DNA from 4 places in the Oryzomicrobium terrae genome. Region 4 is predicted to be linked to each of the others. Evidence: riboswitches for the same ligand, from Rfam matches in the RefSeq annotation. Region 4 holds a riboswitch; each other region holds the start of a gene.
The links. A riboswitch is a leader RNA that binds a small molecule or an ion and turns the genes downstream of it on or off. The one in region 4 is predicted to bind cobalamin.

Region 1 (5,573 bases), 1.6 Mb from region 4:
CGTGGGATACGATTTCTTCAATCGTGATGCCTCAATCACCGCCGCCTATGCCGGCGCTCCGGATGCTGCCTTCGTAACCCACGGAATACGCCCATCGGCATGGTTGCAACGGGGGGGGGCCGGGCTGCGCTACACCACGGGGAATGGTTCGGAAATTGTTGCCCGCTATGATGTCTCGCACCGCCAAAACTTTCTCAGCCAGACGGCTTCCGTGCGGCTGCATTGGTGGTTCTAAGGGGCTTTAAACAGTAGGCCTCTCTCCTCCGGGGAAATTAGGCCACGCATCGTGGCCGCCGTAACACTACGTTGTCTCGTGAACGGCACATTGCAACCCAATCAGCTGTGATGTGACAACGACTGTTCTGGCCAATAGACTGTTTTCATCACCAAACCAAAGACGAAAAGGCTCCCTCAGGAGCCTTTTCGTCTTTTGATGCAGAAAATTCTGCGACGCTATTTTTCAAGCCACAGGAAAACTGCCTTACACCCCCACCACCTTCCCATCCTTGCGCGAGATGGCGATGGTGGCCGAGCGAGGCCGGCCGCCGGTGACGTCGCCGAACTGGTTGGCCGGCCAGGCGGAGATGGCCGTGGGGTTGGCCGGGTCGCTGCGCTCCAGGGGGTTTTCGCCCGGGTGCTGGATGTTGATGAACAGAGTGCTGCCGTCCGGGGTGCGGGTGATGCCGGTGATCTCACAACCCTTGGGGCCGGTGAGGAAGCGTTTGATCTGGCCGGTTTCCACGTCGGCGCAGAGCATCTGGTTGTTGCCCAGGTTGGCGTAATCGCCCTGGTTGAGCACCGAGGTGGATACGTCGGTCTGGATCCACAGCCGGCCTTCCGGGTCGAACCACAGGCCGTCCGGGCTACCAAAGGCGTCGCCCTTGATGTTGCCGCGCTTGGCCGGGTCCGGGTTGGCCGGATCGCCGGCCAGGGCGAAGATGTCCCAGCCAAAGCTCTCCCCTGCCGCACCGCCTTCGTCGCGCCAGCGGATGATGTGGCCGTAGACGTTGTCCGTCCGGGGATTGGCCTTGTCCGTGGCCGCTGCGTCGGCCGCGCCGCGCTTGGTGTTGTTGGTCAGGGAGCAATACACCTCGCCGGTGACCGGATGGACGGCGATCCACTCGGGCCGGTCCATCTTGGTGGCGCCCACCGCATCGGCGGCGAGGCGGGTCTTGACCAGGACCTCGGCCTGGTCGGCGAAGCCGTTGTCGCTGGTCAGACCCGGGCGGCCGTGCACCAGTGGCAGCCAGCGGCCCTTGCCGTCCTCGCCGAAGCGGGCCACGTAGAGAGTACCCCGGTCGAGCAGGTCCGCGTTGGCGCCGGGGCGGGCCGGATCGTAGCGGTCCTTGGAGACGTACTTGTAGAGGTACTCGAAGCGCTCGTCGTCGCCCATGTAGACCACCACTCGGCCGTCCTTGGCCAGGGTCACGGTGGCGCCCTCGTGCTTGATGCGCCCCAGAGCGGTGCGTTTGACCGGGGGCTTCATCGGGTTCCACGGGTCGATCTCCACCACCCAGCCGAAGCGGTTGGCTTCGTTGGGGTGCTGGTTCAGGTCGAAGCGGGCATCGAACTCGTTCCAGCGGTAGATGCTGCCGCCCTTCTTGATGCCGTAGCGCTTTTCCAGGGCACCGGCGCCGTTGGTCGGCTTGGCCGAGCCTTCGAAGTAGTTGTTGAAGTTCTCTTCACAGGTCAGGTAGGTGCCCCAGGGGGTGACGCCCATAGCGCAGTTGTTGAAGGTGCCGAAGGCCAGGTGCCCCTTGGGGTCGGCGGCGGTCTTGACCCAGTCGGAGCCGGCCACCGGGCCGGACAGCCAGATCGGCGTCGCGGCGGTGACGCGACGGGCGTATTTGGAGGGGCGCACCACCTCCCAACGGTTGCCCTGCTTGCGCACTTCCACCACCGAAACGCCGTGAGCAGCCTGGGATTTGGCTACCTTGGCGGCACTCCAGCCGCTCATGCCGCCCGGATGGAGCAGGCCGTCATCCACGTATTCGTGGTTCAGCACCAGCAGGCCCCGGTCGGAGACGGGCTTGCCGTCCTTGACGAAGGGAAAGAAGTGCATGCCGTCGTGGTGCATGCCGGCCTGGAGGGCCTGGTCTTCGGCGCTGTTGGAAGCGTCAGGCTTGAAGGCCGGGCCATCGGAAATCGGATCGCCCCAGGCATACAGCACCTGCACCTGGTAGTCATTGGGTACCTGTACCAAGTCCTTTTGGGAGACGCCGACGGGGAGGAAGCCAATGGTCGGGCCGGCCTTGCCGCGCATCACCCGCCCGGCGCTGGCCGCCGCCTGGGCCGCCAGGGTAGGCAGGGAAACGCCCATGCCGGCCAGGGCGGTGGCGGAAATGCCACCGAGCAGGAAGTGGCGGCGCGAGGCCTGGACGAACTTGCTGAGGATGGGGTTGGGGCTGTCGTTGCTGATGCAATCGTTATCGAAGAATTTCATGGTGCGGAATGTTTTCGGCTGGGGACGCGGCATTCTCGCAGCGGGCTATGACTGATTCATGACAGCGGCGAAACTGCGCGCCGATGCCGCATTCGGTCGCCTGTGCGGTTGTTCCCGGGGCGCATCTCGGTTAGCATAAAAAAGGATTTAGGTGCTTGCCATGCCTCCTGCATGGCGAGTGAAACGGGAAGTCCGGTGACGTCGATACCCTCGACCATTCCGGCGCAGCCCCCGCTGCTGTAAGCCTGACGACTCCGCTCTACGCCACTGTGCCCTGCGCATGGGAAGGCCGACGGACGAGGATGAAGGTGAGCCAGAAGACCGGCCTGAATCGCATACGAGTAGCACCATTCCCCGGGGTGATGGGAAGGGTTCTGGTGATTCGCCGCGCGCAACTTCCCTCCTCTGCGGCCGTCTTCCGATCCTGATTCACATTCCCTGGCGGTGCCCCCTATTTACCCTTGTTGCCTGGGGAAATATCCGTGCACATCATGGAAGGCTTTCTGCCCATCGAACATGCCGTGGGCTGGAGCATTGCGTCCGCCCCCTTCGTGGCTTGGGGTATCCGCTCCGTCAACCGCCGCATCCGCGAAAATCCCGAACAGCGCATGCTGCTGGGGGTGGCCGCCGCCTTCACCTTCGTGCTCTCGGCCCTCAAGCTGCCTTCCGTCACCGGCAGCTGTTCCCACCCCACCGGCACGGGCCTGGGCGCCGTGCTCTTCGGCCCCGCTGCCATGGCCCCCATCGGCGCCGTGGTGCTGCTCTTCCAGGCCCTGTTGCTGGCCCACGGCGGTCTAACCACCCTGGGCGCCAATCTCTTTTCCATGGCCATCGTCGGCCCCTTCGCCGCCTACGGTATCTTCCAGCTGGCGCGGCGCCTCAAGGCCTCCTTTGCTGTCAGCATCTTCCTCGCCGCCAGCCTGGCCGACCTGCTCACCTATGTGACCACCTCGGTACAGCTGGCCTGGGCCTTCCCCGACCCCGTGGGCGGTTTCACCGTTTCCTTCCTCAAGTTCGCCGGCATCTTCGCCATCACCCAGATTCCCCTGGCCATCAGCGAAGGCCTGCTCACCGTGGTGATTTTCAACGCCCTGGCCCGCTTCAACCCTCAGGAACTGCGCGACATGCAGGTTCTGGGCAAGCCGGAGGCCCAGGCATGAAGGGGCGCCAGAACCTCCTGCTGCTGCTCGCCGTAGTGCTGCTGGCTGCTTTACCCCTGTGGCTGGTGGAAAAGCCGGCGCCGGATGCGCTGGATGCGGAGGGCAAGCCGGTGGAGATCTTCGGCGGTGCCGACGGCAAGGCCCAGGAGCTCATCGGCAAAATCAACCCGGACTACCAGCCCTGGTTCCAGCCCCTGCTGGAACCGGCCAGCAACGAAATCGCCTCCCTGCTCTTCGCCCTCCAGGCGGCCCTGGGCGCCGGCTTCATCGGCTACTACCTGGGCAGCGCCGTGACCCGGGAAAAGCTGAAGCGGGAGCAGGAGAAGCAAGTGGACAAGGCTCGCCAAGCCTCCGCCAGCGAAGACAACAATCGCGGCAAGGACGCCCATGCTGGTTGAGCAGTCGGCCTACGCCAACCGCTGGCGCGGGGTCTGCCCCGGCGCCAAGGGCCTCTTCGCCCTGGGCGGGCTCACGGCTGCCTTCATCGCTGCGACTCGGCTGGAAGCAGGCTTGCTGATTACCACCCTGCTGGTGGGCGTCACCCTCATTGGCGCCCGGGTGCCGGCGGGCCTCTATCTGCGGGTGGCCGCCCCCGCCCTTTTCTTCCTCGCCATCAGCGCCTTCTCCCTGGCCCTTTCGGTGGATCGGGGCGCGGTGGATGGCCTCGGCGTGCACACCACCAGCATCGGCCTGCAACAGGTGAGTCAGGTGCTCAGCCGCTCCCTCGGCGGCCTCGCCGCCCTGCTCTTCCTGGTGCTCACCACCCCCCTCACCGACCTCATTGCCCTGCTGCGCCGCCTGCGCACCCCCGAGGTGCTGCTGGACATCATGGTGCTGTGCTACCGCAGCCTCTTCGTCTTCTCCGGTGCCGTGCAGGACATGCGCACGGCCCAGGCTGCCCGTCTTGGCTACGCCAACTCCCGTCTGACCCTGCGCTCCCTGGGGGAGCTCATCGCCAATCTCACCCTGCAGATCTGGGAACGCTCCCAGGCCCTGCACCAGGCCGCCCTGGCCCGCAACAACGACGGGCCGCTGCGCTTCCTCGCCACGCCCCACGCCCATGGCCGCCGCGACAGTCTGGTGGCCGCCCTGGCCGCCGCCGGCCTCATCGCCCTGGCCTGGGCCGGCCGCGGGGTGACGCCATGAGTCCCATGAACCCTCTGCTGCTGGAACTGGACCAGGTGGCCTTCCGCTACCCGGACGGCAGCGTGGGCCTGGACGGCTGTTCCCTGGCCATCGCCCGGGGCAGCCGCAACGCCCTCATCGGCGCCAACGGCTCGGGCAAGACCACCCTCTTTCAGCACTGCAACGCCCTGCTGCGGCCCGCCGCCGGCCAGTTGCGCTATGGCGGCACGTCCCTCGATTACAGCCGGACCGGCCTGCGTAGCCTGCGCAGCAAGGTGGGCATGGTCTTCCAGAACCCGGACCGGCAGCTCTTCTCCGCCAGCGTGCGGGAGGACGTCTCCTTCGGTCCCCTCAACCTGGGTCTGGATGACGCCACCGTGGCCGCCCGGGTGGAAGCCGCCCTGCAGGCCGTGGGCATGGAGGACCTGGCCCACAAGCCGGTGCAGAACCTGAGTTTCGGCCAGAAGAAGCGGGTCTGCATCGCCGGCGTGCTGGCCATGGAGCCAGAACTTCTGGTGCTGGACGAACCCATGGCCGGCCTGGACCCCTTCATGCAGGAAGAGCTGCTGACCGTGCTGGAAAAGCTGCACGGCCGGGGCATGACCATCCTGCTGGCCACCCACGACATCCACTTCGCCTACCGCTGGGCCGACCGCATCCACCTCATGGCCGCCGGCCGCTGCACTGCCAGTTTCGACGCCCCGGCCCTGGCCACCCACGAAGCCGAACTGGCGGCGGTGGGCCTGCGCCTGCCTTCGGTGATCGGCCTGGAAAAGCTGCTGCGGCAGCGCGGCCTGCTCGACGGCGACACCCCCATCCACAGCTGCAGCGCCCTGCTGGCCCAG
Region 2 (5,573 bases), 410 kb from region 4:
CTCGGTAGGCGACGCAATTGATCAGCATAGTGGTGCGAAGTGTAGCGGGCCCCAGGCGGGGCGCGGAGATTGGGGTGATGCCGTGGGAGACGGCGGCGCGGGCGCGTTAGAATCCTCACCATAACCACAGAACGGAGGACCGTCCATGCCCCGCCATACCAAGATCGTCGCCACCCTCGGCCCCGCCTCCAGCGATGCCGAGACCCTGACCCGCATGATCGCCGCCGGGGTAGACGTGGTGCGCCTGAACTTCTCCCACGGCAAGGCCGAGGACCACATCGCCCGGGTGGCTGCGGTGCGCGCCGCCGCCGAGCAGGTGGGCCGGCCGGTGGGCATCCTGGCCGACCTGCAGGGGCCGAAGATCCGCGTCGGCAAGTTTGCCGCCGGCAAGGTGACCCTGGCCAAGGGCCAGGCCTTCATCCTCGACGCCGCCTGCGACCTGGGCAACGACGAGCGGGTCGGGCTGGACTACAAGGACCTGCCCAAGGACGTGTCCGCCGGCTCGGTGCTGCTGCTCGACGACGGCCGCATCGTGCTCGACGTGGTGCGCGTGGCCGGTCCGGAAATCCACTGCACGGTGCGCCACGGCGGCGAGCTGTCCAACAACAAGGGCATCAACCGTCAGGGCGGCGGCCTGTCCGCCCCGGCGCTCACCGCCAAGGACATGGAAGACCTGAAGGTGGCCGCCCAGCTGGGCGTCGATTTTCTCGCCGTGTCCTTCCCCAAGAGCGCCGCCGACATGTACATGGCCCGCCAGCTGCTGCGCGCCGCCGGCGGCCGGGCGCTGCTGATCGCAAAGATCGAGCGCACCGAGGCGGTGGAAAACCTGGGCGAGGTGCTCGACGCCTCCGACGGCGTCATGGTGGCCCGGGGCGACCTGGCGGTGGAAGTGGGCGACGCCGCCGTGCCGGCCCTGCAGAAGAAGATGATCCGCATGGCCCGGGAGAAGAACAAGGTGGCGATCACCGCCACCCAGATGATGGAATCGATGATCCATTCGCCGGTGCCGACCCGGGCCGAGGTGTCCGACGTGGCCAACGCCGTGCTCGACGGCACCGACGCGGTGATGCTGTCGGCCGAGACCGCCTCGGGCGCCTACCCGGTGGAGACGGTGGAAGCCATGGTGCGGGTGTGCGTCGAGGCCGAGCGCTCGGCGGAAGTGACCCTGGACCGGGAATTCCTCGACCGTATCTTCACCCGCATCGACCAGTCGATCGCCATGGCCGCCATCTGGACCGCCCACCACCTCAAGGTGAAGGCCATCGCCGCCCTGTCCCAGTCCGGCTCCACCGCATTGTGGATGAGCCGCCTCAACTGCGGCGTGCCGGTCTACGCCCTGACCCCGGACCCGGCCGCCGTGGGGCGCATGACCCTCTACCGGGAAGTCTGCCCCCTGCTGATGGGCGAGCAGCACACCGAGCGGGAACTGCTGCTGGCCGACGCCGAGCAGCTGCTGCTGGCCCGGGGCGTGGTCGACAAGGGCGACCTGATCGTGCTCACCATCGGCGAGCCGATCGGCACCCCGGGGGGCACCAACACCCTGAAGATCGTCCGGGTCGGCGAGCACCAGGCGCCCACCGTTTAAGCCCCTGCCCCAAACCCCAGGCGGGACGGGCATCTTCACGCCTCCATCGCCAAACGCCGCGCCCCTGGCCGATCTCCGGCCCCCCCCTTTGGAGATCGGCCAGGGGCGCGGCGTTTCAGCCAGGCATCCCCACCGGCAGTGGTGCCTGATGGCGTTAGCGGAACACCCCCACCACCTTGAGCAGGGCGATCAGAATCACCGCCCCGAGCACGCCGAAAGCCAGCCCGACCAGGGAAAAGCTGCCGGCGCTTTCTGCTGCGCCGATGCCGATCACGTCGCCGAAGAACCAGCGCCCCAACGCCGAGCCGATGATCCCGACCAGAACGTTGGCAATGATGCCCTGCTGGGCATCGGTGTTCATGATGCGGCTCGCGATCCAGCCGATCAAGCCGCCGACCAGAAGCGTGACGATCCAGCCCATGGCTGTCTCCGGTGGTGGGGGGTAAAACATTAGAGGCCGGCCGGGCCGGATCGTTTCATTGCCGGCGGCAATCCCGCCCCCGCACCTCTGCTAGAATCGCCGCGCCCGGTTCTGCCGGGCAGCATGACACCCACGCCTTCCAGGTGCCCGCAAGGGAGAATCGGGAACGCGGTGCGCCCCGCCACCGGCAGGGCAATTCCGCGACGTGCCCAACGCTGTGAGGGGGACTGCCGACGCACATGCCACTGATCGCCGCCGCTGCGGATTTCCGATCGGGAAGGCGCGCCGGCGGGACGATCCCGAGTCAGAAGACCGGCCTGGAGGAGTTTCGACGGACCGCACGGCCAGGCGGTCCGCCACCGTTCTTCACAAGGGGACTCCATGAAGACCGACTGCAGCATCCCGGCGACCCTCGCCGCCTCCTCCACGCCCGCCGGCCACCAGGCCATGCCCGACTTCACCGCCGAAGCCCGGGAAGCCCTCTACCACACCATCTTTTCGCGCCGCGACGTGCGCGGCCAGTTCCTCCCCGACCCGGTGCCGGACGAGGTGCTGTCGCGCCTGCTCACCGCCGCCCACTTCGCCCCCTCGGTGGGCTTCATGCAACCCTGGAGCTTCATCGTGGTCAAGGACCCGGCCACCAAGGCGGCGGTCCACGGCGCCTTCGACGAGGCCAACCGGGAGGCGGCGGAAATGTTCGAGGCGCACCGCCAGGGCACCTACCGCTCGCTCAAGCTCGAAGGCATCGAGGAAGCGCCGATCAACCTGTGCATCACCTGCGACCGGGACCGGGCCGGCCCGGTGGTGATCGGTCGCACCCACCTCAAGGTGATGGACATCTACAGCGCCGTCTGCGCCGTGCAGAACCTGTGGCTGGCGGCCCGGGCCGAGGGCCTCGGGGTCGGCTGGGTGTCGATCTTCCACCAGGCACGGCTGAAGGAAATCCTCGACATTCCCGAGCGGGTGATCCCGATCGCCTACCTATGCATCGGCCGGGTCAGCCACTTCTTCGACAAACCCGAACTGGAAACCGCCGGGTGGCGTTCCCGCCTGCCCCTGGAAACCCTGGTCCACGCCGAGCGTTTCGGCGCCCCGGTGCCGGCGGCCCTGGTGCCCCACCTGCAGGCCGACCAGGCCCGGGCGGCCCGGGAGCGCAAGCTCTAACCCCCACCATCGCGGCCCTGCGGCCGGGCTCCGGGAGTGCAAGGAAACGGGGTAAAATGCCCGCCTTTGCCCCCGGGGCCTTTGTTATTTTAGGAAGACCACCATGCCTCTCGTTTCGATGCGCCAACTCCTCGACCACGCCGCCGAGAATGGCTATGGCCTGCCCGCGTTCAACGTGAACAACATGGAGCAGGTCTGGGCCATCATGGAAGCCGCCAACGAGGTGAACGCCCCGGTGATCATGCAGGCCTCCGCCGGTGCCCGGAAATACGCCGGCGAGCCGTTCCTGCGCCACCAGATCCTCGCCGCCCTGGAAGCCTATCCCCACATCCCCGTGGTGATGCACCAGGACCACGGCCAGTCCCCCGCCGTGTGCATGGCCGCGATCCGCTCCGGCTTCTCCTCGGTGATGATGGACGGTTCCCTGGAAGAGGACGGCAAGTCCGTCGCCTCCTTCGAGTACAACGTGGCCGTGACCAAGAAGGTCACCGAACTGGCCCACGCCATCGGCGTGTCGGTGGAAGGCGAACTGGGCGTGCTCGGTTCCCTGGAAACCATGAAGGGCGACAAGGAAGACGGCCACGGCGCCGAGGGCACCATGACCCGCGACCAGCTGCTGACCGACCCGGACCAGGCCGCCGACTTCGTCAAGCAGACCAACTGCGACGCCCTGGCCATCGCCATCGGCACCAGCCACGGCGCCTACAAGTTCACCAAGAAGCCCACCGGCGACATCCTGGCCATCGACCGCATCGCCGAGATCCACGCCCGCATCCCCAACACCCACCTAGTGATGCACGGGTCCTCCTCGGTGCCCCAGGAACTGCTGGAAGAGATCCGCCAGTTCGGCGGCGACATGAAGGAAACCTACGGCGTGCCCGTGGAAGAGATCGTCAAGGGCATCAAGCACGGCGTGCGCAAGGTGAACATCGACACCGACATCCGCCTGGCCATGACCGGCGCGGTGCGCCGCTACTTGGTCGAGAACCCCGCCAAGTTCGACCCCCGCGACTTCCTCAAGCCCGCCCGGGAAGCGGCCAAGAAGATCTGCGTGGCCCGTTACCAGGCCTTCGGCTGCGAAGGTCAGGCGAGCAAGATCGTGCCCGTGTCCCTGGACAAGATGGCCGAGCGCTACAAGAAGGGCGAACTGAACCAGATCGTCCGCTAAGCGTTCGCCCAGCGCACCGCTTGCCTGCACCAAGACGGCATCGCCACGGCGATGCCGTCTTGCTTGCAAGTCCCGGAGACTTTTCATGCCCCGTCACTGCTTCACCTACGGTTCCCTGATGTGCGACGACATCATGGCCGCCGTGTGCGGCACCGCCTACCCCGGCCAGCCCGCCCGGCTGGCCGGCCACGTGCGCCACCCGGTGCAAGACGAGGCCTACCCGGGCATGGTGCCGGGGCCCGGCACAGTGGTCGGCGTGCTCTACCGTAACGTGGACGACGCAGCCCTGGCCCAGCTCGACCGCTTCGAAGGGCCGTACTACGAGCGCCGCACGGTCACCGTGACCTTGGACGATGGCAGCCCGGTCGAGGCCGAGACCTACCTTTTCCGCCCCCAGTACGCCTACCTGCTGCAGCCGGGGGAATGGGACGTCGCCGCCTTCCTGGCCCGGGGCAAAGCGGACTTTACCGCCCGCTACGTGGGCTACAGCCGCATCGAGAGCGCCTGAGCCATTCTTGTCAGCCGCCGCCCCGGCTGGCAAAGTCGACCGCCACCCACGCCCCCACCGCCCCATTTATGACCGCCTTCCGCGAACACCCCCTGCGCCAGCGCCTCAACGACGAGGTCCATTCCCGGCCGCCCATGGCGCTGTCCGGCGCAGAATGGATCAGCTATCTGGCGGTGCTCCACGACGGCGGCGATGCCGCTACCGAGGAGGCGCACCTGCACCAGCTGTGCGGCACCCTGGGCACCCAGCTGTGTCCGGTGATCCAGGGCGACCATTGGGTGATGGAAGCCGGCGACCTGCGCCTGAAGTGGGAGCGGCACAACGAATTTTCCAGCTACACCTTCTTCCGCCGCCGCCAGCCCGGCGACCCCCTGTACACCTCGGCCCTGTCGGCCCTGCCCGCCGACTGGCTGGCGGCCATCCCCGGCACCGTGCTAGTGGCCACCCACATCGAACTGCGCCCCGCCGCCGACATGGCGCCGGAAACGGTGCTCGCCGACCTGGCCCAGCGCGGTGACACGGTGGTGGCGAGCCAGGTGGCCGACGGCGCCGCCTGGGTGTATTCCGACTTTCAGCTGCACGACGGCTACTCTCGCTTCCTGGTCCTCGACGATCACCTGACCCACCGCCAGGCCGGGCGCACCGTGCAGCGCCTGCTGGAGATCGAGACCTACCGCATGATGGCCCTGCTGGCCTTTCCGGTGGCCAAGGAAGTGGGCCGCTTCCT
Region 3 (5,573 bases), 340 kb from region 4:
TGTAGTCGTGCACGTCCTGGGCCATGGAGATTTCCAGGGGCGTCCAGTGGTTGCGGTTGGCGTTGAGGAAGAACTCCCAGGCCCAGGGGTACTTGAAGGGGGCGAGTTGGTTGATGTCGGCCTTGCCGTTCACCACCCGCTTGTCCTCCGGGTTGATCGGGGCGAGGGAGAGGCCCGCCGTGGGCTGGGCCAAAGTCCGCGCCAGTGCTTGTTCTCCGGCCGGCATGGTCGAAGAACCAATAGGGGCGCGGCTTTCCAAGATGCCTGCCTGGAGATCGGCCATGGGCGCGGGGCTTGGCGCAGGGGCCTGGGCGGGCGGGGTCGCGACGGCGGGGCCGTCGTCCCAGTCGTTGAGCAGGAAGGCGGTCATTGGCAGGCCTCGCAATCCGGGTTGTCGATGGCGCAGAACTTGGGTTCGGCCGGGGCTGCGGGCACGGCCGTCCGGTCGATCGGCGCGCCGGTCTTTTCCATGGCGGTGGCGCCCAGGGTGCGCAGGTAGTAGGTGGTCTTCAGGCCCCGCGTCCAGGCCAGCTTGTAGATTTCGTCGAGCTTCTTGCCCGAGGCCACGGCCACGTACAGGTTGAGGGACTGGGCCTGGTCGATCCACTTCTGGCGCCGCGCCGCGGCCTCGATCAGCCACACCGGGTCGATCTCGAAGGCGGTGGCGTAGCGGGCCTTGAGTTCGGCCGGGATGCGGTCGATGGGGGCCAGGGAGCCGTCGAAGTACTTGAGGTCGGCCACCATCACCTCGTCCCACAGCCCCAGGGCCTTCAGGTCGCGTACCAGGGCGTCGTTCACCACGGTGAATTCGCCGGACAGGTTCGATTTGACGTAGAGGTTCTGGTACTCGGGTTCGATTGAGGCCGAGAGGCCGACGATGTTGGAGATGGTGGCGGTGGGGGCGATGGCCACGCAGTTGGAATTGCGCATGCCCACCTGGGCGATGCGCTGGCGCAGGGCCTCCCAGTCCTGGGTGGCGCCGCGGTCCACCTCGACGAACCCGCCCCGGGCGTCTTCCAGCAGTTGCAGGGAGTCCAGGGGCAGGATGCCCTGGTCCCACAGGCTGCCGGTGAAGCTGGAGTAGCGGCCCCGTTCCTCGGCCAGGTCGGTGGAGGCCCAGTAGGCGTGGTAGCACACCGCTTCCATGGAACGGTCGGCGAAGACCACCGCCTCGTCCGAGGCGTAGGGCAGGCCCATGGCCTGGAGGCAGTTGGAGAAGCCCATGATGCCCAGGCCCACCGGGCGGTGCCGCACGTTGGCGTTGCGCGCCTTGGGGGTGGCGTAGAAGTTGATGTCCACCACGTTGTCGAGCAGGCGCATGGCGGTGCGGATGGTGCGCTTGAGCTTGGCCTGGTCCAGGGTCCACTGGCCGTCCACCTGCACCAGGTGGGCCGGCAGGTTCACCGAGCCCAGGTTACACACGGCGGTCTCGGTGTCGGAGGTGTTGAGGGTGATCTCGGTGCACAGGTTGGAGCTGTGCACCGTGCCCACGTGCTGCTGGGGCGAGCGCAGGTTGCAGGCGTCCTTGAAGGTGATCCAGGGATGGCCGGTCTCGAACAGCATGGTCAGCATCTTGCGCCACAGCTGCACGGCGGGAATGCGCTTGAACAGCTTGATCTCGCCCCGCTCGGCCCGGGCCTCGTAGGCGGTGTAGGCGGCCGCGAAGGCCTTGCCGTACTTGTCGTGCAGGTCGGGCACGTCGCTGGGGGAGAACAGGGTCCAGTCCTGGTTGTTCATCACCCGCTGCATGAACAGGTCGGGAATCCAGTTGGCCGTGTTCATATCGTGGGTGCGGCGGCGCTCGTCGCCGGTGTTCTTGCGCAGTTCGAGGAATTCCTCGATGTCCAGGTGCCAGCTCTCCAGATAGGCGCACACCGCCCCCTTGCGCTTGCCGCCCTGGTTCACCGCCACGGCGGTGTCGTTGACCACCTTGAGGAAGGGAATCACCCCCTGGCTCTTGCCGTTGGTGCCCTTGATGCGGCTGCCCAGGGCGCGCACCGGGGTCCAGTCGTTGCCCAGGCCGCCGGCGTACTTTTGCAGCAGGGCGTTTTCCTTGACCGACTGGTAGATGCCTTCCAGGTCGTCGGAGACGGTGGTCAGGTAGCAGGACGACAGCTGGGAATGGCGGGTGCCGCTGTTGAACAGGGTCGGCGTGCTGCTCATGAAATCGAAGGACGAGAGCAGGTTGTAGAACTCGATGGCCCGGGCTTCCCGGTCGATCTCGTTGAGGGCCAGGCCCATCGCCACGCGCATGAAGAAGGTTTGCGGCAGCTCGATGCGCTGCTCATCCACGTGCAGGAAGTAGCGGTCGTAGAGGGTTTGGAGGCCCAGGTAGTCGAACTGCAGGTCCCGGTCGGCCACCAGGGCGCGGCCCAGCACCTCCAGGTCGAACTCGGCCAGGCGCGGGTCGAGCAGTTCGGCGGCGATGCCGCGGCGGATCGCCCGGGGGAAGTACTCGGCGTAGCCGGCGGTCATGGCGCCGTGGGCGGTGGGCTGGCCGAGCACCTCGACGCGGATCGAATCGAGCAGCAGCCGGGCGGAAACCTTGCTGTAGGCCGGTTCCCGCTCGATCAGGGTGCGGGCGGCCAGCACCAGGGACTGGCGCACCGCCACCACCGGCACCCCGTCGTAGAGGTTGTGCAGGGCGTGTTCCAGCACGGTGTCCGCAGAAACGTCGGCCAGGCCGGCGCAGGCTTCGCGCACTGTGGCCAGCAGGGCGGCCCGGTCCAGGGGGCGGCGGATGTCGCCATCCACCACGTGCAGCACCGGCGCGTCGCTGGCCGGCGCGGCGGCGGCCTGGGCGGCCCGCTCGGCAGCGCGCTTTTCGCGGTAGAGCACGTAGGCCCGGGCCACGTCGTGGGAGCCGGAGCGCATCAGGGCCAGTTCTACCTGGTCCTGGATGTCCTCGATGTGCACCGTGCCGCCGCCGGGCAGGCGCCGGGTCAGGGCGTTGACCACGGTGGCGGTGAGTTCGCCGACCACATCGCGGATGCGGGCCGAGGTGGCGCCCTGGTGGCCTTCCACCGCCAGGAAGGCCTTGGTCAGGGCCACGGCGATCTTGTCCGGGTTGAAGGCCACCACCGCGCCGTTGCGGCGGATCACCTCGAAGCTGCGGGCGCTGACACTGACGCCGAGGCCGGTGTTGAAGGCGGTGTCGGTCAGGTCGGGGCCGGCGGCGTGGGACAGGGCGGTGGCCGGAGCGGGGCTCCGCTCGGCGGTGATGGCAGGGTGGTGCATGCAGGTAACTCCCCGTGGCGGGAGGGGAGCGACCGGAAGCGGAGGGGCGGGGCACCGCGGCGCCGGGCCAGGGGCCGGCCGTCGTCGTTGCACCCGGGCGGCCCGGGGCGGACCGCCACTCCTTCCCGGGGGCACCCCGCCCCAAGTCAGAACGCAGAACGCGCCGGCCAGGCCCGGATGGGCGCACAGCACGGCGCTGCGGCGATGGCCGGTCTCCTGGCTCGCGGGTCGTGGCGTTGGCAGCGTGGCGGCACGGTGGTGTTGCGTGCATCCACTCCGGCCCCGGCCTTCCCGGACGGCGTGGCGTCCAGTGGCGGATGGGGCGCGCTCACCGCTTACAGTTGCGGGGGCAGCTTCGGCTTGGGCGGTTGCGGGCAAACGCCCCGCCGCACCGAATTCCAGTTTCATCCCCTAAAGGGGAAACCATCGTGGCCGGGAATGTACCGGAGAGGGAAAAGCCGCGTCAAGAAAAAACCACTAGATGTAGTGCTTGTGTTTAGTTTTTTGACTACATGTTGTGGTCGTGGTGGCGGTTAAATGCGTATGGCATTGTGGCGTATCCCCTTTCCTGGAGCGGCCATGCGCGCCCTGATCCTTGCCCTCGGCCTGATGCTGCTGCCCGTCGGCGTCCTTGCCGACCCAGCCCTGCTGCTGGCCCGGACCTACCGGCCCGGCACCGGGGTGGACCTGGGCGCCTACTGGGTCAGCGAAAAATACGACGGGGTGCGCGGCTACTGGGACGGCCGGCAGCTGTGGAGCCGGGGCGGGGAACCGATCGCCGCTCCGGCCTGGTTCACCGCCGGCTGGCCGGCCACGCCCCTGGATGGCGAGCTGTGGGCCGGTCGGGGCGGTTTTGCCCGGGCGGCGGGGACGGTGCGTCAGCAGGTGGCGGTAGAGGCGGACTGGCGTCAGTTGCGGTACCTGGTGTTCGACCTGCCGGCCCATTCGGGCACTTTCGATGAACGCCTGGTGGCCCTGGAGGTGGCGGTGGCGGCCATCGGCCAGCCCTGGGTGCAGGCGGTGGTCCAGTTCCGCGTCGCCAGCGAGGGGGAATTGCGCCGCCGTCTGGCGGCGGTGGTGGCCGACGGCGGCGAAGGCCTGATGCTGCACCGCGGCGATTCCCGCTACCAGGCCGGGCGCAGCGACGACCTGCTCAAGGTGAAGCCCTACGACGACGGCGAAGCCCGGGTGGTGGGCTATCTGCCGGGCAAGGGCAAGTACCGGGGCCAACTGGGGGCCCTGCTGGTGGAAACCCCGGAAGGGCGCCGCTTCGGCCTGGGCAGTGGCCTGGACGATGCCGCCCGGCGCAATCCGCCCCCCGTGGGGACCTGGGTCACCTACCGCCACAACGGCCTCACCGAGCATGGCCTGCCGCGCTTTCCCCGCTACCTGCGGGTGCGGGCGGACTGGAGCGCCGGCACGGCGGCCCGCTAAGCGCGGCGTGGGGAGGCAGGGGCTCGGGGCCAACCACCGACCCTGTCCGCCTGGGACGCTGGACCGGGCGCCACCGGGCTATGGGTGTCCCCAACGGGATTCGTTGGTGCGGCACAGGCGGAACGGGGCGGGGCGGCGTCGGCCTTGATGCCAAATGGGCATGACAAAAGAACCGAAATGAACGATTTGTTTTCTGACAAAAGCTGACAAAAACTGGCTTTCCCTGGTTTTTTACTGGGTTTTTAGTGACAAAACGCACGTTCGGCAGGCTTTTGCTGGAAATATTTCGTGCAGTGCAAAATATTTCATTCCGCCGAGCCAATTGGAGTCGTAAGCTGCGGCCTCGTTATTCGTCCGCTCCTTGCGCCCATGTCCATCCTCCCCAAAATTATCCGCCCGGTAGGCCGTCTGGCCGCGTGCCTGATGGGGGGATGGCTGCTGTGCGCGGCTACCGCGCCGCACGCCGCCGATGCGATGCCGTCGCCCCCGTCGCCCGCCGTGGCGCCGGCTGAAGCGCCGACCTATTACGGCGCCGAGGTGCCCCCCACGTCCGTGCTGCGCTTCAAGCCGATCCAGGCCTGGCAGGCCCTGCCTCCGGACACGGGGTTCGTCCGCTCGCGCTTGTCGATGATCTCCAACGAGACGGCGGTGATCGCCCAGATGCTGCTGTTTGCCGTGCTCGGGCTGATCGTTATCTATACCGTCCGCCACTACTACTTCGCCTTCAACCGTCTGTTCGGCCGGCAGCGCCACCCCTACGTGGATATCGACACGGCGGTCTGGCCGACGGTGACCGTGTTCATCGCCGCCCACAACGAGGAGGCGGTGATCGCCAACTCCCTGGAGGCCCTGCTCGACGTGGACTACCCGCCCGAGCGCATCCGCCTGATGCCGGTGAACGA
Region 4 (5,573 bases):
CCGGCCGCCACCAGGCTGGAGACGATGCCGATGCCGGTGCCCACCAGGAACAGGCCGACGCGGCCGGGCAGCTGGCGGTGGGGCTTCGGCTTGAAGTCCAGCATCATCTGGGCCGAGGCGTAATAAACGATCACGGTGAACGCCATGACCAGGGGCCGGGTCGGCACCAGGCCGGACAACAGGGAGCCGCCGAAGGTGCCGAGCACCAGGCCCGGGGCCAGGGTGGTGACGATGTCCCAGCGCACCGCGCCGTGCTTGTGGTGGGCGCGCATGCTGGAAATGGAGGTGAACACGATGGTAGCCATGGAGGTGCCCAGGGCCAGGTGCATGACGTGCTCCGCCGGGAAGCCCTGGGCCTGGAACAGCATGAACAGGATCGGCACCAGGGTCAGGCCGCCGCCGACGCCGAACAGGCCGGCGATGAAGCCGGCAAAAATGCCGAGGAGGGGATAGCTCAACAGCCACCAGTCCATGACGGGTCCTTTGGTATTGGGGATACGTTAGTCGTTGGTTTTATGCGTATGGAGCCGGGCGCTGGGCTCCCTGGCCGCTCCTTCGAGGCATCGATAGCGGCGCGGGCAGGGCCAGAAAAGGAAACGGCGCGGTGAAATCGCCTTGCAGCGATCCAGCGCGCCGTGCCCAGTCTTACAGGCCCCCGCAGATGTCGTTTCGGCCGGCATCTCGAACCCGGAGGTTCAGAGTGGTCGCTTACCGACCGGCGTCTGGTACGTCGCAAGGACGCGCACTTTGCCGGCACTGGATGGGCAACCTAAGCCCATACTTGGTTCAGAGAATGTATGGCCGTCGCGGGCACCGCAGGGGACACCCGGCGGAGGTTAGAACAGGGAGTCGGACCGAGGGGCTGTCGCTTCGCTGGAAGCGTCTGCCTTGCCCCGGAGCGCCTCATCCAGTTTGGCCTCCATGGCGCCGATTCTACGCTGAAAGTCAGGGGTGTCAAAACCCTCTTGAGCCTCTGCCGCCGGGGCATCTCCCGCCTGGGGGGCGGAGGCGGAACGACGTAGGGCGAGCAGGTCGTGGGCCAGGTTGAGGGCCGCCATCACCGCCACCCGCTCGGCACCGCCGGAACGGGTGCGGGCGGTGATTTGCTTGACCTGCTCATCCACCAGGGCGACCGCCGCCAGCAGTGCCTCGCGCTCCTCGGGAGGACAGGCGACCCGGTATTCCCGGCCGAGGAGTTGCACGTCGAGAAAATTGGACTCGGCGCTCATGGTCGTAGACCTTTGCAGGAAAGTTCGAAGGGAGGGAGAAAAAAAGAAGGGCCGGGCAGGGCGGCGGGGCCGTTACTTGTCTTCGGGCACCCGGGCGAGCAGCGTCTCCACCCTGCTCCGGGCGGCCGCCATGCGGGCCGTCAAATCGGCGTTGCGCGCTTCCGCCGCCGCCAGCTGGGCCTTGAGGGCGGCGTTTTCGCCGCGCAGGGCCTGACACAGGCCGACCACTTGGTCGACCTTGCTTTCGAGGGTGGCGAGCTGGTTCTCCATGGCGCGCACTATAGAGGCGCAAACTCTTCCCGGTCAAGGAGTAAGCGCCGGATTTGAAGGTGTTTTGTGGATTATCGCCTCCCGTTCCCGCCTTGCCCCTACGGCCGTCACCGGGGTATCCTCCGCCCCTCGCCGTTGCCCGGTTCCAGGTCGCTCACCGACCCCTGCCGGCGCATTCGGCCCCTTGCCAGGTGCTGCGCGCGACCCCATCGCCGCGGTTAAACGGGAAACAGGTGCGCACGACTCCCCGAGTCCGCCAGGCCTGTGCTGCCCCCGCAACGGTAAGCGAGTAGGTGCCCCCTCATGCCACTGGGCTTATGCCTGGGAAGGCGGGACGCCACCCCGGAGATTCCTCCGGTCTCGCAAGCCCGGATACCGGCCTGTCAGGGACACAAGCGGAAGTGCTGCGGGAGGCGGCATGGCGTGTGGACTCCCCGGCGCCGCCGCCTTGTCCCCGCCTGACATCTCCCCGGTACTGCATCAGAACCGGCCACAGCCTGCGGGGACGCTCGCGGTGGCACAAGGGAGTCCCTCCATGTCCAGCACCATCCTGCGGGCCGCCGTTTGCGCCCTGCCCGCCTGTTTGCTCCTGCCTGCATCCCATCTCCGCGCCGAAGAAGTCATGGCGCCGGTGGTCGTCACCGCCACCCGCTTCGCCGACCCGGATCCGCGCATTCCGGCCAACATCAGCGTCATCACCCGGGACGACATCCGCACCACGCCGGCCCTCAACCTGCCCGATTTGCTGGCCACCCGGGCCGGCGTCAACGTCAGCCCCATGTATGGCCCCCTGGGCATCGATGCGACGGTGGATATCGGTGGTTTCGGCGTCACAGCCACCAGCAACACCCTGATCCTGGTCGACGGCCAACGTCTCAATCCCATCGACTCAGCCAACCTGATCTGGGCCGCACTCCCGCTAGAAAGTATCGAGCGCATCGAAATCATGCGCGGCTCCGGCACCGTGCTGTACGGTGACCGGGCAACCAGCGGGGTGATCAACATCATCACCGACAAGTCGGGGAAACCCCGCGCTTCCGCAACCGCCACCGTCGGCAGCTACGGCTATCGGGGACTGGATGCCAGCGTTGCCACCGGCAACGAGCACGCCTACTTCAACCTGTTCGCCCGCTACGCCGACAGCGACGGCTACCGGCGCAACAACTGGCAGAACCAGCAGGCCGCCAGCGGCCGGGCCGGCCTCAAGCTGGAGCGGGGCGAAGTCTTCACTGACTACGCCGTCTACAAGGAAGCCTCCGGCCTGCCAGGAGCCTTGACCCAGCCTCAGTTCCAGGCCAATCCGCGCAACGCATCGACGCTCTTCGACAACCAGTGGAAAGAAGGCTATCGCCTACGCCCGGGCATAACCTATGCCCTCACTGACACCGTGACTGTCGAGGGCGAAATTGCCAGTGAGCACCAGGATGTAAAAAGTACGTTCGTGGACTACGGTGGCGCCAGCAATCGGGTGCGCGACACCCTAGCCTTCACCCCCCGGCTGCGCTGGAGCCACGGCCTGGGCTCCCTGGCCAGTGTGACGGTGGCCGGCCTGGATCACTACGACGGCACCGTATCTGCGACCAACCGGGGATCGGCCAACCAGTGGGCGCACCAGACCAGTACCGCCTACTACCTGCAAAACGTCACGAACCTGACCCAGCAGCTGAGCCTGACCATGGGAGGACGTAGCCAGAGCATGAGCCAATCGGCCAATCAGGCTGAATTTGGGCTCCAATCTGCCATGGCGGGCCGGTCCAATCGCACCCGCAACGCTTACGACATCGGCCTGGCCTACGCTCAGGACGCCTGGCGGGTGTACGGCAAGACCGGTACCACGTTCCGCTTTGCCAACATCGACGAATTGTTCGGCAACCCCTTTGGCACCACTCCGTTCTTCGCCGGCAACATCCACCCCCAGCACGGCACCATCCAGGAGGTGGGCGGCAGCCTGAAACTAGGCGCCTGGAGCACCAAGCTGTCCTTCTCCCGCCTCGATCTGACCGATGAAATCGGCTACGACCCGAGCAACTACACCAACACCAACTTCAAGCCTACCCGGCGTGACAGCGCCAACTTTGAACTCGAGTGGAAAGCCAGCGACCGCTGGAACAACCGCTTCACCTACACCTACCTGGACGCCACTTTCCGCAGCGGCGCCAACGCCGGCAAGACCGTGCCCCTGGCCCCCCGGGACCAGGCGACGCTGCAGAGCACCTGGAAGGGGGGAGCCTGGGGCACCTATTCGCTGGCGGCGCGCTACGTCGGCAACCGTCGTCTGGACGGCGACTTTGCCAACCAGCAAAGCTGGCTGGCCGGGTACTTCACCGCCGACTTGCAGGGGTCCTGGACGGTGCAGAAGGTGACACTGACCGCCAAGCTGCTCAACGCCCTGGACAAGAAGTACTCGCCCTACGCTTACTTTCAAGCCTACGACAGCACCATTAACTACTACCCCGCCGACGGCCGTACCGCCTACGTCTCGGCCCGCTACGACTTCTAAGACCGCTTCATGAGCCGCCCCACCCCAACCTCCCTGGCCGCCCTCTCCTCCCTTGGCCTGGCGGCCGGATGCGCCATCGGCCCGATCGCCCCGGTCTGGGCCGATGAAGCCGAGCTGGCTCCGGTCACCGTCACCGCCTCCCGGGCGCCGGTGCGCCTCGACCATGCCACCGGGCAGATCGAAGTCGTCACCCGGGAAGAGATCGAGGCGCGCAACCCCGGCCGCCTGACCGACATCCTCAACCTGCTGCCCGGGGTGTTCACCTCTCCGGGCAAGGGGATGCTGCAACCGAGCCCGGGGTTCGCCCTGCGCGGCATGCCCGACGACCGTCGCACCCTGGTGCTGGTGGACGGCCTGCCCCTCAACGACGGCTATTCCGGCAGTTCCAGCCTGGGCGGCCTGTCGCCGGACCTGGTGGATCAGGCCGAGGTGCTCTACGGGCCGATGTCGTCCCTGTACGGCGGCAACGCCATGGGCGGGGTGATCAACTTCGTCACGCGCATGCCGACCAAGACCGAGTTCAAGCTGCGCGCCGGTTACGGCAACCCCTTCGAGGCCGGCAAGGCCCCGGAAGGCGTGCGGAAGGTTTTCGGCTCCGCCGGAACCCGGCTGGACAACGGGCTATCCCTGCTGATCACCGCCAACTGGGCCGCCACCGACGGCTACAAGAGCGACTGGGTGACCTCCACCGCCAACACCAACGGCGCCCGCTACATGACCGGCAAGGACGGCAAGCCCGGCTACCTCTACGGCAAGAAGGGCGACAACACCTGGGACGAGGACGGTGCCGCGATAAAGCTGGAGCAGCGCCTCTCCGACGGCAGCCGTTGGCGGCTGGGCTGGCAGCGCCAACGCTACGACTACGGCTACGACCGCAGCCCGGAAACCTATCTGCGTAAGCCGGGCGGCCTACCGGACTACGGTTCCACCCCATCCCTGTTTGCCGGCGGAAACGGTGGTTTTGAACGCAATCTCTTCCACGCAGGCTTCGACACCGACCTGGGCATCGGCCGCCTCAACGTGCTGGCGAGCTACAACAACGTGGTCAGCAACTACTACGTGACGCCCACGGGCAACGTCAGCGGCGGCGCGGGACGCATCTCAGACTCCCCCGCGCAGAGCGCCTCCCTGGACGCCTACTGGACGGCCCCCCTGGGCCGGCACGTCCTGACCACCGGCGTCGCCCTGCGCCGTGACGACGCCGACAACAAGGACTACAGCCTGTCCAACTGGACCAACCCGGGCAGCAAGACCAGCCTCTATGCCCAAGCCTCGGGGCGCACCACCCTGATCGCCGCCTACGCCCAGGACGAGTGGAGCATCACCGACCGGCTCACCGCCCAGCTCGGCGCCCGCTACGACTATTGGAAGAACGAGGACGGCAGCATCCGTACTCCGGGCTGGCCGGCGGCCAGCCAGATCAACGCGGATTACGCCAGCCGCTCCGCCTCGGCCCTGAGCCCCAAGGCCGGCCTGGCCTTCAAGGCCAGCGACAGCCTCAGCCTGCGCGCCTCGGCCGGTTCGGCCTTCCGCGCCCCGAGCATCTACGACCTGTACCGCACCACCCGGGTCAC

Region 1: it holds a riboswitch for cobalamin, as region 4 does, so the genes downstream of both, OTERR_RS08220 (energy-coupling factor ABC transporter permease) here and OTERR_RS15160 (TonB-dependent receptor family protein) in region 4, are expected to answer to the same signal.
Region 2: it holds a riboswitch for cobalamin, as region 4 does, so the genes downstream of both, bluB (5,6-dimethylbenzimidazole synthase) here and OTERR_RS15160 (TonB-dependent receptor family protein) in region 4, are expected to answer to the same signal.
Region 3: it holds a riboswitch for cobalamin, as region 4 does, so the genes downstream of both, OTERR_RS00715 (ribonucleoside-diphosphate reductase subunit alpha) here and OTERR_RS15160 (TonB-dependent receptor family protein) in region 4, are expected to answer to the same signal.

What each region holds. Positions count from the first base shown of each region.
Region 1 is NZ_CP022579.1:1,787,663-1,793,235, forward strand. It holds gene OTERR_RS08210 (autotransporter family protein) at 1-235, shown strand, start outside; gene OTERR_RS08215 (PhoX family protein) at 482-2,443, opposite strand; cobalamin riboswitch at 2,576-2,787, shown strand; gene OTERR_RS08220 (energy-coupling factor ABC transporter permease) at 2,935-3,603, shown strand; gene OTERR_RS08225 (energy-coupling factor ABC transporter substrate-binding protein) at 3,600-4,001, shown strand; gene cbiQ (cobalt ECF transporter T component CbiQ) at 3,991-4,749, shown strand; gene OTERR_RS08235 (energy-coupling factor ABC transporter ATP-binding protein) at 4,755-5,573, shown strand, end outside.
Region 2 is NZ_CP022579.1:2,932,414-2,937,986, forward strand. It holds gene corA (magnesium/cobalt transporter CorA) at 1-28, opposite strand, end outside; gene pyk (pyruvate kinase) at 146-1,585, shown strand; gene OTERR_RS13275 (GlsB/YeaQ/YmgE family stress response membrane protein) at 1,740-2,006, opposite strand; cobalamin riboswitch at 2,131-2,341, shown strand; gene bluB (5,6-dimethylbenzimidazole synthase) at 2,388-3,170, shown strand; gene fba (class II fructose-bisphosphate aldolase) at 3,274-4,338, shown strand; gene OTERR_RS13290 (gamma-glutamylcyclotransferase family protein) at 4,424-4,846, shown strand; gene OTERR_RS13295 (DUF3422 family protein) at 4,915-5,573, shown strand, end outside.
Region 3 is NZ_CP022579.1:161,097-166,669, forward strand. It holds gene OTERR_RS00710 (ribonucleotide-diphosphate reductase subunit beta) at 1-370, opposite strand, end outside; gene OTERR_RS00715 (ribonucleoside-diphosphate reductase subunit alpha) at 367-3,237, opposite strand; cobalamin riboswitch at 3,427-3,680, opposite strand; gene OTERR_RS00720 (DNA ligase) at 3,817-4,671, shown strand; gene OTERR_RS00725 (glycosyltransferase family 2 protein) at 5,041-5,573, shown strand, end outside.
Region 4 is NZ_CP022579.1:3,344,849-3,350,421, forward strand. It holds gene OTERR_RS15145 (sulfite exporter TauE/SafE family protein) at 1-473, opposite strand, end outside; RNA gene ssrS (6S RNA) at 649-825, opposite strand; gene OTERR_RS15150 (cell division protein ZapA) at 837-1,229, opposite strand; gene OTERR_RS15155 (cell division protein ZapB) at 1,302-1,499, opposite strand; cobalamin riboswitch at 1,672-1,897, shown strand; gene OTERR_RS15160 (TonB-dependent receptor family protein) at 2,035-3,999, shown strand; gene OTERR_RS15165 (TonB-dependent receptor) at 4,009-5,573, shown strand, end outside.